DNA from 2 places in the Sporosarcina sp. NCCP-2331 genome. Region 2 is predicted to be linked to the other one. Evidence: riboswitches for the same ligand, from Rfam matches in the RefSeq annotation. Region 2 holds a riboswitch; the other holds the start of a gene.
The links. Region 2 has a riboswitch for S-adenosylmethionine ahead of metA (homoserine O-acetyltransferase MetA). Riboswitches for the same ligand answer to the same signal wherever they lie in the genome.
Positions count from the first base shown of each region.

Region 1: linked by a shared signal. The riboswitch ahead of NCCP2331_RS02655 (O-acetylhomoserine aminocarboxypropyltransferase/cysteine synthase family protein) and the one ahead of metA (homoserine O-acetyltransferase MetA) in region 2 are both predicted to bind S-adenosylmethionine.

Region 1 covers NZ_BRCD01000003.1:63,089-68,458, reverse strand. Annotated here, with positions in the region: gene NCCP2331_RS02665 (hypothetical protein) at 1-144, shown strand, start outside; gene NCCP2331_RS02660 (glycine betaine uptake BCCT transporter) at 141-1,631, shown strand; gene NCCP2331_RS02655 (O-acetylhomoserine aminocarboxypropyltransferase/cysteine synthase family protein) at 1,684-2,973, opposite strand; SAM riboswitch class I at 3,083-3,186, opposite strand; gene NCCP2331_RS02650 (sulfite exporter TauE/SafE family protein) at 3,277-4,059, opposite strand; gene NCCP2331_RS02645 (sulfurtransferase TusA family protein) at 4,095-4,322, opposite strand; gene NCCP2331_RS02640 (MBL fold metallo-hydrolase) at 4,360-5,370, opposite strand, start outside.
Region 2 covers NZ_BRCD01000027.1:28,205-33,574, reverse strand. Annotated here, with positions in the region: gene NCCP2331_RS14625 (HAD family hydrolase) at 1-313, shown strand, start outside; gene NCCP2331_RS14620 (YetF domain-containing protein) at 359-1,063, opposite strand; gene metA (homoserine O-acetyltransferase MetA) at 1,150-2,058, opposite strand; SAM riboswitch class I at 2,152-2,258, opposite strand; gene NCCP2331_RS14610 (AbrB/MazE/SpoVT family DNA-binding domain-containing protein) at 2,408-2,677, shown strand; gene NCCP2331_RS14605 (thioredoxin family protein) at 2,720-3,031, opposite strand; gene serA (phosphoglycerate dehydrogenase) at 3,650-5,236, shown strand; gene NCCP2331_RS14595 (HAD family hydrolase) at 5,286-5,370, opposite strand, start outside.

The DNA.
Region 1 (5,370 bases), on a different contig from region 2:
TGCTATCTAGCCATTATGATGTTTGCACCCTGTCATTTTTGGGTAAAATTACGTGTATATGCGCAATTATTCACTCTAACTGTGCCAGGCTATTTTTTCGCCCGGCATCTTTTAATAATACGTTCAGATCAGGAGGCTTTATGAAAAAGATATCCATTACATTTTATATTACGCTCGTCGCTGTGGCCTTAGCTGTAGGATATGGCGTCATAGCGCCAAAACAATTTGAAGGGGTCACTACGTCAGCCAAGAACTTTATTGCTGATTCATTCGGGTGGTATTATCTTCTGATTGTCTCCATGCTGTTTTTCATTTCGATCTTTTTGATTTTCAGCCCTATTGGGAGAATTCGTTTAGGTAAAGACCATGACCGTCCTCAGTTCTCTATGATTTCTTGGCTGGCTATGCTCTTTTCGGCGGGCATGGGCATCGGGCTGGTATTTTACGGAGCAGCAGAGCCTTTGTCGCACTATGCAGTAGACCCCGCCACTGCTGCCCCTGAAACAAAAGCCGCTTATAAAGAAGCAATGCGGGAAACATTTTTCCACTGGGGCTTCCATGCCTGGGCAGTCTACGGTATGACAGCTCTTACACTTGCCTATTTCCAGTTTAGAAAAGGGCAAACAGGTTTGATATCCGTTACACTGCGCCCGATTTTTGGGGACCGGGTAGACGGGCGCCTTGGTATAGTCATTGACGGTTTCGCCATATTTGCCACAGTATTCGGTGTCGCCACTTCGCTCGGCTTTGGTGCCGTGCAAATTAATGCGGGGCTTCATTATTTATTCGGCATTCCTGTCGGTTTCGTATCGCAGCTGGCCATCATCGCAATCGTAACGGTGCTGTTCTTGATTTCAGCATGGAGCGGTCTTGGCAAAGGCATCAAGATTTTGTCCAATACCAATATGGTCCTGGCTCTTGCACTGCTGCTCTTCATCATTGCGCTTGGTCCGACGCTGCTGATTTTCAATATGTTTACCGATTCAATTGGCGGTTATTTGGAAAACCTGATCCGGATGAGCTTCCGGACGGCGCCGCTTACTCCCGAGAACCGAGTATGGCTGAATGATTGGACACTCTTCTATTGGGCCTGGTGGATGGCTTGGTCGCCTTTCGTGGGTATGTTTATTGCACGTGTCTCAAAAGGACGGACAATACGTGAATTCATGATCGGTGTGCTTGTCGTGCCTACTGTGCTGAGTGCTGTTTGGTTTGCGGCTTTTGGTACTACAGCTATCGAAACGCAAAGAGCGGGAATCATTGATCTGGCATCCACTGCTACAGAACTGACGATTTTTGAGATGTTCAGCGGGCTGCCTTGGTCGTCATTCATTTCTGGTATTGCCATTCTGCTGATCATTTCATTTTTCATCACATCTGCAGATTCTGCAACATTTGTACTCGGCATGCAGTCTTCCTACGGATCACTGACACCCCCAAACAACTTAAAAATCATTTGGGGTGTTATTCAATCATCTATTGCGGTTATTTTACTATTCGTAGGCGGTCTGGATGCTTTGCAGAACGTCATCATTATTGCCGCCCTGCCTTTTTCCATCATCTTGATTATGATGGTCGTCTCCTTATTCAAATCACTGAAAGAGGAACGAAAGAAGATAAAGCGGCCGTAAAAAAGAGGAAACCATTTCGCAGTTGAAATGGTTTCCTCTTTATGTTTACTTATTAAACGGTTTGCTTAACCGCTTTTTCGATTGCCTGCTTCAAGTCTGTAATGATATCATCAGCATTTTCCAGTCCTACAGACAGACGAATCAACTCTTCACTGACGCCCGAGTTCTTCAAATCTTCCGTGGAAAGTTGCTGGTGTGTAGTGGATGCCGGGTGAATGATCAGAGATTTCGCATCGCCGACGTTTGCAACATGCGACCAGATATTCACATTATCAATCACTTCACGCCCTGCATCACGGCCGCCTTTGATGCCGAATACGATAATCGAGCCGTATCCATTTTTCAAATACTTCTGCGCCAAATCATGCGTTGGGTGATCTTCCAGCCCTGTATATGTCACCCACTCTACCCCCGGATGCTCTTTCAGGAAATCCGCTACTTTCTGTGCATTTTCATTATGACGGGGAACGCGCAAATGAAGCGTCTCAAGTCCCTGCAATAAGTTGAATGCACTGTCAGGTGCCAGACATGGCCCGAAATCTCGCAGCAATTGAACGCGCAGCTTTGTTGCAAATGCGGCGCCTGCCGTGTCAATTCCGTAACGTAATCCGTGATAAGAGTTGTCAGGCTCTGTAAATCCAGGGAATCTGCCCTGCGTCCAATCAAATTTCCCAGCGTCAACCGCAACTCCGCCGATTGTTGTTCCGTGTCCGCCAATCCACTTCGTTGCAGAGTGGATCACGACATCTGCTCCATATTCAATCGGATTCAATCCGTATGGAGACGGAAATGTATTATCGACCAGCAACGGAAGTCCGTTATCGTGTGCCACTTTCGCCACTGCTTCGATGTCCAAAACCTGCAGGCTCGGATTTCCGATTGTTTCTGCGAACAACGCTTTTGTTTTATCCGTAATAGCCGCTTCAAAATTTTTCGGATCGGATGCATCCACAAATTTCACCGTAATACCGTAACGCGGCAATGTCACAGCAAACAGATTGTACGTTCCGCCGTACAGATTGCTGGCCGCCACAATTTCATCGCCGGCGCTTGCGATATTCATAATAGAGAATGCAATAGCCGCCATTCCGGAAGACAACGCGACTGCTGCCGATCCCCCTTCTAGCTCTGCGATACGCTCTTCAAACACGGCAACTGTCGGATTTGTGATGCGTGTATAAATATTGCCCGCTTCCTGCAGGGCAAATAAATTCTGTGCATGTTCCGTGTCTCTGAATACATAAGAAGTCGTACGATGAATCGGCAAAGCACGTGAACCTGTTACGGGATCGGGCTGCTGTCCTCCGTGCAATAATACTGTTTCCGGCTTAAAATTCGTCATTACTATTTCCCCTTCCAAAATGGAATTTATTATATTGAAAGATGCACGTCCGAATACACAAAAAACCTCTTCCTATAAATAAGAAGAGGGCTCTGCTTTCGCTCATTCCCTCTTATCTTCCAGACTGATCGTCTGCAGGAAGTAGCACCTTTGCTTACAAAGCCGGTTGCCGGGCATCACAGGGCCTAATCCCTCCGCCACTCTTGATAAGAGTCCGTCTATTCGTTTTCCATCTTGAAAAATAGTATAAAGCTAAACTCAGCCTATTGCAAGGGTTATTAATAGAATCTTTCGAAATGACTTTTATTTATAAAAGATATCCAGCCAGATTTTTACGGCTGATCCCATTATTAACACGGCAAGTATCCCTTGCAGCACTTTCACATTGATTTTCCGGCTTGCTTTTACACCCAAAGGAGCTGCCAGGATACTCGCCGCAATCATTACAAGTGCAGGCATATACGGCACTTGCCCTGTAAACAGCTTACCTGAAGCAGATCCGATTGACGACAGAAGTGTAATGGCGAGCGAAGTTGCTATCGTCACACGCGTAGGGATTTTTAATATAACCAGCATGATCGGCACCAGAATGAACGCGCCTCCAGCCCCTACAATCCCCGCAGCTAACCCGACGAGTAACGCTGCGATGGAGGCAACCCATTTATTGAAAGTAATCTCTTCAATCAACTGATCTTCCAATCCTTTTTTCGGAATGAACATCATAATTGCCGCCATGACAGCCAGTACGCCGTAGACAATATTGACTGCGTTTTCAGATAGAAAGCTTGAACCGGCACCGCCGATAACACTTCCGACCAATACACTAATCCCCATGTAAAAAACAAGCGGCTTCAATATCAGATTGCGTTTTCGGTATGCCAATACGCCAGAAAGTGATGAAAAGAATACCTCCACTGCTGTAATCCCTGATACGTCATGCGGCGAAAAGGCAGTGAAACCAAGCATAGCAGGAATAAATAACAGCATGGGGTACTTGACGATCGCGCCGCCAATACCCATCATGCCGGAAAGAAATGAGCCGACAACCCCAATGAGGAAGATGGTAATGATGAATGGTACGCTCATGATGTCCTCCCTTCTTCCTTGTCTCTGTGCTTAGTTTACCCTTTTTGAATCCAGAATTTAAAGACATTCGCCTCTTGCTGCTTTTCTTTCAGATCATGGCCGCCGGAAGCCGCCCAGGCCGTCAAGTCGGCAACGGAGCCTTTGTCCGTCGTATGAATTTCCAGGATGTCCCCTGTCTGCAGTTCTTTCATTACTTTTCTTGCCCGAACGATCGGCATCGGACAAGCCAATCCTTTTGCATCTAAGAATGTGGTTGTACTCATATTTATCTTCTCCCCTACTAAAGTTTTTTGTCATTCATCATCTCACTGCACAGCGGTTTGGACCAATCTCCATTTCACGCTGCATTTCTTCGTCAGGCTGGATTTTACCCATATTGGTCTGACGGATTTCCTGATAGGCATTTGGCTGCGGCGGCAGATTTCCTGTTACTAGCTCTCTAAATTCATCCTCATTGTCGATCTTCAGTCCGTGATTTTGCTTATATAATGCGCCTAACTTCTCCGAGACACTGCCGTTTTCATTCAACTCTTCAATCATCATGAAGTGAGCCGGAAGCACCGTCAGATCCTCTGATAGTTGAGGATAGCGGTTGTACAGCGATTCACGCAGATCGCCGACCCAGTCCTCCGCAAGTCCGGCTAAATCCGGACGGCCGATGGAATCGATGAACAGAATATCACCTGTCAGCAAATAGCTGTCATCCACGATGAATGACGTGGAGCCGATCGTGTGGCCCGGTGAATAAAGCGGCTGGATCTCAATCTTTGTACTGCCGACTGTAATCGAAACCCCTTCTTCCAATGAAGCAAAATCAAACGTCACTTCTTCGGCGTCTTTCGAGGGCAGCCAGTACGTTGCACCTGTCGATTCCGCAAGCTTTCGGCCGCCGGAAATATGGTCGGCGTGTAGATGTGTATCCAATACGTGTATGATTTTCGCATCTACGCCGTCCGCGAAATCCGTAAATACACCGGTCATGCGAACTGCATCCACAACCGCCGCTTCTCCACCAGAAACAATCATATAGGAGAGACATCCTTTGCCGAGACGGACGAATTGATACAGCTCGCCGCCTGATTTCAGGTCACCAATTTTCACGGGCTCCAGATACTCGCTCCAGGCTTTCATTCCGCCCTGTAAGTAAGCAGCTGAACAGCCTTCCTCCTCGAGAATTTCCGCCACCATAATGGATGACCCTTCCTTTGCACAAACAACCATGATTTCCTGATCTTTCGGCAGCTGATCAACAATGGCTCCTGCACCGTCCAGCAATTCGAAATACGGCACATTCAAATGAACAACCTGCTC
Region 2 (5,370 bases):
AGGTGCTTACACACCATTTTTGACTGCAGTTACGAGCCATTTAACCTTTGATGAAATCATCGGAACCGAAATCCCTGTCAATGGGGAGCATATAGCGATGGACCAGCCCTTCTTACATATTCAAGGACAGCGTAAAAATGAGATGATTTACTGCGCTTTGGAAGGGAAGACAGTGGAATGGGAAAAAAGCTTTGCCTATGGGGACAGCATTTCAGATCTGCCTGTATTGGAACAAGTGGGTCATCCCGTTGCCGTCAGACCTGATGCAAAACTTGCCGCGATTGCCAAGCAGCGTGCCTGGCAAATACTGTAAAAATGTCGCCGCACGCCAGTAACCTGACATGCGGCGACATTTAGTTCAAACACTTTTCAATGTATTAACATACAGACTGCCATCCGTCTGAATTTCTGCATACAGCACTTGCTCCGGCCTTGCGATTCCCTGCTGTTCCAGCTGCTTTGTCAACCATACATCTGTCAGCTTCAATTCTCGCATATTCTTTTCTTCCACTTTGCCGTTTGTGATTATTTCAGTAGGAATATATTTCGGCGGAGGTGATGAAGCCTGCACATCTTTCTTGGTGGCCGGTTCCTCCCCTGTTTTCAACATCACACTGAGATTTCCGTTTGTTTCGAATATCGCATAATTTACTTCTTTCATGGAAAATATGGACTTTTCACGAAGCAACATATTCAGATCATTAAAACTCAGTCTTAATTTGCGGAGTGAACCTTCAATGATTTCACCATTTTCAATCACAATCATCGGTTTATCGTCCAATAAAACACGCAGTTTGATTGATTTGAATGATAAGTAATTAGCGACAATTGTCAAAACTGCCCATAATATCATTCCATACAAACCATTCAAGAAAGGCGTTTCCGACTCTCCTGCCAGGTTAGCCGCAATCGAACCTATAGTAATCCCTGTTACATAATGAAAGAACGTTAACTGCGATACTTGCTTTTTCCCCATAAAACGCGCCAGGATCAAGAGTACCACAAAGGAGAGCACTGTCCGAAGTGTCATTTCCCAGAAAGCCAACTCCCAAAATTCATCTATATTCACAAACGTACACCTCCATTGTATGGAGTATGTGTGAAACGGATGGACTTATACGCTCATCATGTCAGAAGCAGCCGGCTCTTTCAATTCCATACGAATGGAGTTGCCTGATAGACGTAGTAATTCAGCCAGTTGGAAAACAGTAAATGCGTATGAGAACGCCATGTATTCATCGGCTCCTGATTTGGATCATCATTCGGATAATAATTTTCAGGAACATCAATTTCCATTCCCTTTTCAACATCCCTTTTATATTCACTGTCTAATGTATGCGCATCATACTCCAAGTGACCTGTCACCATAATATGTTTTTCATCGTTGGAGATGACGATAAACGCTCCCGCATCTTCTGAAACAGAAAGCAGGGTCAGATCTGGGTGTTTCTCTATTTCTTCAATGGATACACCTGTATGTCTTGAATGCGGCGCTACAAATACATCATTGAAACCGCGTGAAAGATTTACTGTCTGATCATAGACTTCGTGTGCAAATACACCAAAACACTTTTCCGGCAGTTCAAACTTATCAATTCCGTAATGATGATAAAGTGCAGCCTGTGCTCCCCAGCAAATATGAAGGACTGAGGTCACGTTCGTCTTGGTCCAATCCATAATATCTTCCAGCTCTTTCCAATAAACTACATCTTCAAACTGCATCAGTTCTATCGGTGCCCCTGTAATAATCATTCCATCAAAACGGCGGTCTTTAACGTGCTCAAAAGTTGTGTAAAATGTCTCTAAATGTGTCTGACTGACATTTTTCGATGTATAAGAGGCGGTATTCAAAAATGTCACATTTACCTGAAGCGGTGTATTACCCAGCAATCTCAGCAGCTGCAGTTCCGTCTTTTCCTTTTCAGGCATTAAATTTAGGATTAATATATTTAACGGGCGGATATCCTGTGCAACCGCTCGATTCTCATCCATCACAAATATCTTCTCTTCTTTCAGTAACTCTCCTGCTGGTAACTGCTGCGGTATATTAATCGGCATGTTTCTTCCTCCTTGGCCATTCACTCGGCCAGTTATTTTCAATAAAAAAACCTTCATTTTCCTATAGATAAGAAAATGAGGTTCGGGATATCATTCTTATCTCTCAAGAAAACAATCTTGTTGGAGTTAGCACCTTCCTGTTTGCACAGAGGTTGCTGAAGCGTCATCAGGCCAGTTCCCTCAGCTTCTCTTGATAAGTTTTATGTAATTACAGACTATTATAACATTAATATATAAATTGTATAGCGGAATTATCAAATAGTTCTGCTCATTCCAGCCAATCAAATTGTATAAAACAAAATTTTCCGTATAATAGACATACAGACTATTATTTCCGAAGGAGGCATCCATGAGATCTTTAGGTATTGTTCGCAAAGTCGATCATCTTGGCAGATTCGTCATTCCAAAAGAACTTCGTCAAACTCTGCAAATTGTCAAAGGGGATCCAATAGAAATCTTTTCGGAAGATGAACAGATCATCTTGAGGAAATACCAAGTTAACAAAGCTTGTTTCATAACCGGTGAAGTAAACGAAGATAACAAGGAATTATCTAACGGATTATTCATCAGTCCCGAAGGTGCAAAAATACTGCGGAAACAGATTGGTGATATGGAGTAACAGGAAAACCATCCCAACTCGCGGGATGGTTTCTGTTTGTGCTTATAAACTATTGATAAACTCTTCAATTTCCTCTTTTGTTTTGCGATTCTTGCTGACGAAACGTCCCAATTCCTTACCTTTGCTATAAGCGACAAAGCTGGGAATGCCAAAAATATCATGCTGACTGCAAAGGTCAATGAAATCGTCGCGGTCAACAGAAAAGAATTCATACTCCGAAAACTCGGTTTCCAACTCCGGCAGAAACGGTTCGATCACTCTGCAATCAGGACACCAGTCTGCAGTAAACAAGAAAATTACACGCTCTTCTTTCTTCAGCTCGTCAAATTGTTCCAAAGTCTCAAGTTTCCTCATAAATATAACCTCTTTTCTACTTATTCTGCCGTCATTATAGCATTGTTTACTATCCTTCTTCTCTCTTGACGACTTATCTAATTTACAGAACAAACTTGATATTAAGTGCATTTCTTTCGTTTTCATCATCCAAACACGAATGTTCACAATATATTCAATAAGATACGTTCGCATTTAATACTTTTTGATTTTTTGCTTAAAAGTAATTGACAATTGTTTTGGACGTGTTATGATTAGTTCTAAATTTAATACATGCAAAACAATTTTGACGAAGACATACCTTTCCGTAATAGAATTTCTTAGAGAGCTGATGATGTGGTGAGAGTCAGCAAATTCTTAGGATGGCGGCACTTCCGAATTGATTGGCTGAATATTCAGTAGGCCGATCCGTCACATGCACGTTACGCATGCTGAATGAAGGCTGCTCCGGCAGCAAAACAAGGGTGGTACCGCGTTAGTTAATCGAGCTTTTCGCCCCTTACGTATTGTAAGGGGTGGAAGGCTTTTTTATTTTTCCTAAAAGGAGGTTAGCGCAGCTTACATAGACGATTGATCAGATGAATGCTCATTACCCGAATGCAGGACCAAAACAAATTACTGAAGGAGAGAATGATAATCATGGCTTTTAAAGTACTTATTAGTGACCCACTCAGCGAGGATGGTATTTTTCCATTAAGGCAGGCAGAAGGTTTTGAAATTGTTATTGATACAGATTTGACTCCAGATCAGCTGAAAGACAGAATTAAAGGTTTCGACGCCCTTCTAGTGCGCAGTCAAACTACTGTAACAAAAGAATTATTAGAATCTGCAGATCAATTGAAAATTATCGGCCGTGCAGGTGTAGGCGTCGATAACATCGATTTGGATGCAGCAACTGAAAAAGGAATCATTGTTGTCAATGCTCCTGACGGTAATACAAACTCAGCAGCTGAGCACACTGTCGCGATGATGATGGCGATGGCACGGAAAATTCCTCAGGCTTTCAATTCTTTGAAGAACAATAAATGGGACCGTAAATCTTTCCTTGGGGTCGAACTGAAGGATAAAACACTCGGTATTATCGGGCTGGGCAGAATCGGAGCAGAAGTTGCACGCCGTGCTAAAGGTCAGCGTATGAGCGTTGTCGCATATGACCCATTCCTGACAGAAGACATTGCTAAAAAATTAGGCATTGAGATCGGAACAGTAGATGAAGTACTGGCTGCAGCAGATTTCATTACCGTCCACACGCCATTACTGAAAGAAACTCGCAGAATGATTAATAAAGAAGCATTCGAAAAAATGAAAGACGGCGTTCAGATCATCAACTGTGCACGCGGCGGAATCATTGACGAAGATGCTTTGTATGATGCAATTGTTGCCGGGAAGGTTGCCGGAGCAGCGCTTGATGTATTTGAAGAAGAGCCTTTCCTTGACCACAAATTGCTGACATTGCCGCAAGTGATTGCTACACCTCATTTAGGAGCAAGCACAATTGAAGCGCAAGAATCTGTTGCAGTAGATGTCAGCCGTGACGTTGTGAACTTCCTCAATATCGGATCTGTTCGCAACCCGGTAAATTTGCCATCCGTTTCTCGTGATGTATTAGCAAAAATCGAGCCTTTCTTCGATCTAACTGAAAAGCTTGGTATGTTCCTGTCCCAAATTCAAAACTCTGTTATTGAAGAAATTAATATTCAATATGCAGGCGAATTGGCGAACTATGATGTACGTGCATTAACACGCAACACAGTAAAAGGTTTGCTGAAGCGTAATCTTGGCGAAACTGTAAATGACGTGAATGCAAAGCTTTTGGCTGACCGTTATGGCATAAAAATAAATGAACAGAAAACGACGACTGCTAAAGGTTTTCTTAACTTAATCACAGTAGAAATCGTTACACAGAAAGGCATCCGCAAAGTAGCGGGTACTCTTCTGAACGGACTGGGACCGCGCATCGTAAAAGTAGATGACTATGTAGTGGACGCTATCCCTAAAGGTCACTTGCTGTTCATCCGCCACATTGACCAGCCAGGCGCAATCGGCCGCGTAGGTACTTTGCTTGCAGAAGAAAATATCAATATCGCTGCAATGCAGGTAGGACGTTCTGCTGAAGGCGGAGACGCAATCATGATGCTTACAGTCGATCACCATGTGGAGTCTGCTTCTGTTTCCCGTATTAAAGAAGTCCAAAATATCCATGATGCAAAAGCGGTTGATCTATAAGAATGACAAAAATCCAGCTGATAGAAAATCAGCTGGATTTTTTATGTTTTTAGTTTGTAAGTTGGGATAGTATTGGAAATAAACTTTCTAAGTGGTCAATCTCATACGTCGGTTTCACTCCATCGACAGGCAGC